Regions from separate parts of the Catenibacterium sp. AM22-6LB genome, predicted to be linked through region 1. Evidence: riboswitches for the same ligand, from Rfam matches in the RefSeq annotation. Region 1 holds a riboswitch; the other holds the start of a gene.
The links. Region 1 has a riboswitch for thiamine pyrophosphate ahead of thiC (phosphomethylpyrimidine synthase ThiC). Riboswitches for the same ligand answer to the same signal wherever they lie in the genome.

Region 1 (3,429 bases):
GTGACCTTTATGGTTTAGGTATCATGGACCCAGAAGATGTTAACTCTGATGAACGTATTCCGTTAAACAAATTAAAATCTAACCCTCAGAAGACATTTGAAGCATTACATAATCAGTTTGTTGCAAGTGCATTAGTTGTAACAGAAGGTCATAAAATCAATCCTGATTTCATGATCGGTAATATGATTGCTCATACAACTTTATATCCATTAACACCAAATCCAAAAGATATTCTTGCAGCATTTAATGAAGATAACTTCAAGAATAACTTCTGTGGTGATGTACAGGTTCGTGGTGAATATCCAACATATATGTTCAGATATTTCAAGGATCATGGCATTGATACTTCATTTATTACTGAAGAAGATAAGAAGATTATTAAGGAAGGTGTTATTGACTTCTATACATTCTCTTACTATATGTCTAACTGTGTAACAGTTGATGAAAACGCTGAAAAGACAAATGGTAACCTTGCAACAGGTGCTAAGAACCCTTACTTAAAGGCTTCTGACTGGGGATGGCAGATTGACCCTGATGGATTAAGATATACATTAAATATCCTACATGACCGTTATCCTCATACACCATTAATGGTTGTAGAAAATGGTTTTGGTGCATTCGATAAGGTAGAAGAAGATGGTTCTGTACACGATACTTATAGAATTGATTACTTCAGAGATCATATTAAAGCAATGGATGAAGCTATCGAAGACGGTGTACCACTAATCGGTTATACAACTTGGGGACCAATCGACTTAGTATCTGCAGGTACTGGACAGTATGCGAAACGTTATGGTTTCATCTATGTAGATAGACATGATGATGGAACTGGGGACTTCTCTAGAAGCAAGAAAGATTCATTCTTCTGGTATAAGAAAGTCTGCGAATCTAACGGTGCTGATTTAGACTAATACAAAAAGACGTAACTCATATATATGAGTTACGCTTTTTTTCTTATTCATCAAAAATATTTACAATTTCACCATCAAGAATACGATTCATATTCTTAACAGCACAGAAGTTACCACACATAGAACATGTATCTTCTTTTTCAGGTGCTGCTTCAGCACGATAACGTCTTGCTTTTTCTGGATCAATTGAGTATTTAAATGTTTCTTCCCAGTCCAGCTTCTTTCTTGCACATGCCATCTTATTATCTAATTCCATGGCACCAGGAATACCCTTCGCTATGTCTGCTGCATGTGCGGCAATCTTAGATGCAATAATACCTTCTTTAACATCATCTAGATTAGGCAGACGAAGATGTTCGGCAGGAGTCACATAACATAAGAATGATGCACCATAAGTGGCTGCAATAGCACCACCGATGGCAGCAGTAATATGATCATAACCAGGGGCAATATCAGTAACTAAAGGGCCTAATACGTAGAAAGGTGCACCTTTACAGATTGTCTTCTGGATTTCCATATTAGCAGCAATCTGATTTAAAGGCATATGACCAGGACCTTCAATCATCACCTGTACATCTTTATCCCATGCACGCTGTGTTAATTCTCCTAAAGTCACTAACTCACCAATCTGAGCCACATCAGTTGCATCAGCCAAACATCCAGCACGACATGCATCACCTAAACTCATAGTAATATCATATTCACGGCAGATATCTAAGACTTCATCATAATGTTCATAGAATGGATTTTCTTCTCCAGTCATAGCCATCCAGGCAAACATAATAGAACCACCACGAGAAACAATATTCATTAAACGCTTATTATTCTTAAAACGTTCATACATAGCTCTATTGATTCCACAATGAATAGTCATGAAATCCACACCATCTTCAGCATGCATTCTTACAATATCTAACCATTCTTTTGCAGTAATATCTTTTAAAGCCTTATGATAATAAACAACAGCATCATAAATAGGGACTGTACCAATAATGGCAGGACATTCTTTAGTTAATCTCTTTCTAAAAGTACGTGTATCACCATAAGAACTTAAGTCCATGATTGATTCAGCGCCCATTTTTACTGCATTATTCACTTTTTCAATTTCTACATCCATGTCTTTACAGTCTCTAGAAATACCTAGGTTCACATTGATCTTAGTCTTCAACATTGAACCAATACCACTTGGATCAATAGAAGTATGATTCTTATTACATGGAATAATAGCATGTCCTTTCGCGATGTGTTCACGTAATACTTCTACATCCATAGATTCTTTTGCGGCTACAATTTCCATTTCAGGTGTAATAATACCCTGTCTTGCAGCATCCATTTGTGTTGTGTAACTCATACACTTCCTCCTTTTAAATAATAAAAAAAGGTATACCTGAGCATGTATACCTAAAAAAACAAAATTCCTACGCCGGCATTATCCGTATCAGGTTATATGGGTCGAAATCCGATCGTATTTCTTCTCAGCCGTCGCGTCAGCTCCCCTTTTTTTATTTGGTTGATAGTGGTATATTACATCTTATATAAATAAAATGCAACGCTTTCATTAAAAAAATGTTACAAAATTATTGTGAAATTTTGAACAAATAATGTAACAATGAAAACATTGTTATAATTTTAAATTGCGGTAAAATATATTCAAAGAAAAGTAGTTGTATAGGAGTAAAAAAATGTATAGATTATCAAAAGATGATGTCAAATTATTGAATAACTTATTATTGTTGAAAGATTTGAATCCGGAAGATGGTTATTCAAAAGAGAATGTGATCGAATATGTTAAAGCTGATAGAGAGTTAAATGAAGCAGAACTCAATCAGATTCGCAATTATGTGTTGGATAAGAATCTTGAATATGGGTTTAAGGAAAATGATGAACCGAATGAATTAGGGTATGCAACTGAAGAATTAGGCGATAAATTATTTTATATTATGGAAGATGAAAGTGATAAATAAATGCTCATACTTTCTTTTTTGTCGTATTTATGTGATGTGTATATCATTGACGAAATCGCCAACTGTATTAGGGATATCATCAGCTCTATGAATCTTGTTAATAGGTTTATAGAGTTTTTTTGTTAGAAGTATTTCATGTTATCTTATGACATCCTGTCAACAAAATATCACTTATTTATTGGATTGATGAACTGATAATGTAAAGATGAAACATTTTTACGAAAGTTTGATCTCTATTTCTGAAAATTATAGAAATCACTTTCATTTCTATTTATAATTATTAGAAAGAGAAAAGGAGATAAGACAATGTTTAGAGACGACTTTTTATGGGGTGGCGCAGTGGCTGCTCATCAGTGTGAAGGTGCCTGGCAGGAAGGCGGAAAAGGAATCAGCTGTACAGATGTAGAAACAGCGGGAGACAACGTAACAGGAGCACCTAGACGTTTAACAGATGGTGTTCTTCCTGGAGAAGATTATCCAAACCATGTAGGTGTAGACTTCTATCATCATTATAAGGAAGATATCGCATTACTTGCTGAAATGGGATTCAAGGC
Region 2 (3,429 bases), on a different contig from region 1:
CTTCTCTTGCGATAAAGCTGTTTTCACCAATACCAGCAGTGAATGAAATTGCATCAACATGTCCAAGTTCTACAAAATAAGAACCAATATAATCAGCTACACGTTTTCTAAACATGTCAAAAGCTAATTCGGCTCTTTGGTTACCTGCATCTTTTGCATCAATAATATCTCTCATATCACCAGAAACACCAGATACACCTAATAAACCAGATTCTTTATTTAACATCTTGAATACAGTCTTCATATCATATCCAAGATTTTCAATTAAGTGATCTACAACTGATGCATCAATATCACCAGAACGAGTTGCCATCATAACCCCAGCAAGAGGTGTAAGACCCATAGAAGTATCAATAGACTTACCATCTTTTACAGCACAAAGTGAAGCACCTGCACCTAAATGACATACAATAATATTAGCATGTTCAGGGTTGCCTAATAATTCCTGAGTACGCTTTGATACATAGTAATGAGAAGTACCATGTGCACCATATTTTCTAATCTTGTTTTCTTCATAGAACTTATATGGAATTGGGTAAACTGCGTTTTCAGGCTTAATAGAGTGATGGAATGCTGTATCAAATACTACAACAGCACCTGCAGTAGGAATAGCTTCCTTGAATGCTTTGATACCAATAATATGTGCAGGGTTATGAAGTGGTGCAAGTGGTGATAATTCATCAATCTTAGCGATTACATCATCATCTACAACACAAGAACCATCGAAATAAGGACCACCCTGTACGACACGATGACCAATACCCTTGATTTCATCTAAATGTTCAACAATCTTCTTTTCAATTAATGTATCAAGTAATACTTGTACTGCTTCCTTGTGAGTAGGAACTGCAAAGACCTTCTTATCTTTAGTACCGTTGTACTTGATAGTGAAGATTGAATCTTCCATACCGATTCTTTCAATAATACCAGAAGTGATAACACTTTCAGTATCCATTTCAAATAACTGGAATTTCAATGAAGAACTTCCACAGTTAACTGCTAAAACTTTTGACATGCTTATATCCTCCTAAACACCCCTATTATAAACAGAAACCCCTAACATTTCTACTATAAATTTAGATTACGTGACAAAAAGAATGTTCTGTAATATAATCATTACTGCCAGGGGCGCATTTATTGCTGAGATAGGTGAAAGCCTTGTCCCTTAGCATCTGATCTGGGTAATACCAGCGTAGAGAGGCCGTACTTTTTTAGTGACTTCTTTGCGTCATCTTAGTCATTGGAAAGGGGAGATTTATAAATGAATAAGAAGACATTATCCACTAGAGCAATTGCTTATGTTGCGTTATTTATCGCTATGCAGTTAGTTCTAGAAGCACTATTTAAGGTGATTCCAGGACAGCCAGAGGGTGGTTCTATAACTTTAAGTTTATTACCAATCGTACTTGCAAGTTATTTAATGGGTGCACAATATGGAGTTATTGTTGGTGTTGGTGCCACTGCTATGCAGTTTGTATTAGGTCTTGCTTTATATTATGGACCTTGGTCTGTTGTATTAGACTATCTTGTACCATTATCAGCACTTGGTATTGCAGGCTTTATTCCTAATTTTAAATTAGGTAAGACTGAAGTATACACAGGTATTTTTGTAGGAATGATCCTTAAGTTCATTTCACATTTATTATCTGGTGCTGTATTATTTGCAAGCTATGCACCTAAGAACATGAATCCTTGGGTTTATTCATTCTTATATAATATTGGTTATAATGTAGGTACACTTATTTTAACTTATGTAGTGTTTGCACTTATTTATCCAAAACTTCAGAAAGCATTTAAGGCTATTTAACAGTGGGAAACCACTGTTTTTTTTATTTTAAAAACAAAACAATAACTTAAAAAGGCTTTATTTAGGAAAAAACAGGTGAGGTTTATGTACATTTCACCTGTTTTTTGCTATGATATTCGATAGGTTGAAAGAGGTTTGATTATGAAGAATTCATTAGTGGGGCAGGATGTGCTCATCCATTGCTATAAACATGACGGTAAACCACATCGTACGTGGTCACGCTGTAAGATATTAGAAGAAACAGATCGCCATTTTATCGGTATAAATAATAATACATTAGTTACAGAATCAGATGGTCGTTCCTGGGTCACTAAAGAACCAGCTATCTGTTATTTTCCTAAGGATAGATGGTATAATGTCATTTGTATGATTAGAAGTGATGGTATCTATTATTATTGTAATATTGCCTCTCCTATATTATATGATGGAGAAGCACTTAAATATATTGATTATGATTTAGATTTAAAGGTATGGCCTGGCTATCGATATAAGGTATTAGATGAAGGTGAATATGCGGCTCATCGTATTAAATATCAATATTCAGATGAATTAGATGAGATATTCCATGAACAGCTCAATCGTTTGATTGTGATGACGATGAATGCATCTGGCCCTTTTCGTGCAGGATTTGCCCAGGAGTGGTATAATAAATATCAGCAGATGATGAAAAATAGAGGAACTAAAAATGATAAACTTAAAAAATGAAGCTGAAATGATTGCTTTTGGTAAACGTATTGGAGAAACAATCTTTCCCCATTCTATTATCACATTAACAGGTGATTTAGGGGCCGGTAAGACTACATTCACAAAAGGAATTGGACAGGGACTTGACATCAAGAAGATCATCAATTCTCCTACTTTTACTATTGTGAAGGTTTATTCTGGACGTATGACTCTCTATCATTTTGATGCATATCGCCTAGAAGGGGCAGATGATGATTTAGGATTTGAAGAGATGTTTGAAGATGATGGCTTATGTGTGATTGAATGGCCACAGTTTATTGAAGACATTATTCCAGAAGAAAGATTAGAAATAGAAATAATAAAGAATGAAGATGAAACACGTTCTTTAAAGCTTCATCCTATCGGTGAAAAGTATGAGAACTATGTGAGGGAGGTTACACATGATTAGTTTAGTGATGGATACATCAAATAGTTATTTAGCTGTAGGCTTATTTCAGGATAATGTGTGTCTAGAAGCCTTCCAGGAAAAAGGTTCTAGAAGACAATCAGAAAAAGCAATTCCTACATTAAAGGAAGTGCTTGATCGTCATCATATTGCATTAAAGGATGTCAATGAAATGATTATCACATCCGGACCTGGCTCTTATACAGGTGTCAGAGTGGCTATGACTATCGCCAAGACACTTGCTGCAGTATCTAATGTAAAGATTAAATCTGTTAGCTCTTTAGCCGCTTATGCAGGTATGAATCAGGCATTAAGTGTTATTGATGCAAGAGGACATAAGGTCTTTGTTGGTGTTTATGAAAATGGTCTTCCTTTAATGAAAGAACAAGTGATGACTTTAGAAGACTTTGCACAATTACGTGCTGAATATGAAGACTTTGAACTTGTAGGTGAAGTAGGCTGTCTTGGATTAAATGAAAAAGAATGTGATCTT

Region 2: it holds a riboswitch for thiamine pyrophosphate, as region 1 does, so the genes downstream of both, DW269_RS07520 (energy-coupled thiamine transporter ThiT) here and thiC (phosphomethylpyrimidine synthase ThiC) in region 1, are expected to answer to the same signal.

What each region holds. Positions count from the first base shown of each region.
Region 1 covers NZ_QTUM01000052.1:3,241-6,669, reverse strand. Annotated here, with positions in the region: gene DW269_RS09955 (glycoside hydrolase family 1 protein) at 1-911, shown strand, start outside; gene thiC (phosphomethylpyrimidine synthase ThiC) at 955-2,262, opposite strand; TPP riboswitch at 2,310-2,419, opposite strand; gene DW269_RS09945 (hypothetical protein) at 2,594-2,875, shown strand; gene DW269_RS09940 (6-phospho-beta-glucosidase) at 3,182-3,429, shown strand, end outside.
Region 2 covers NZ_QTUM01000029.1:17,061-20,489, forward strand. Annotated here, with positions in the region: gene DW269_RS07515 (acetate/propionate family kinase) at 1-1,015, opposite strand, end outside; TPP riboswitch at 1,115-1,216, shown strand; gene DW269_RS07520 (energy-coupled thiamine transporter ThiT) at 1,262-1,807, shown strand; gene DW269_RS07525 (DUF402 domain-containing protein) at 1,949-2,512, shown strand; gene tsaE (tRNA (adenosine(37)-N6)-threonylcarbamoyltransferase complex ATPase subunit type 1 TsaE) at 2,493-2,939, shown strand; gene tsaB (tRNA (adenosine(37)-N6)-threonylcarbamoyltransferase complex dimerization subunit type 1 TsaB) at 2,932-3,429, shown strand, end outside.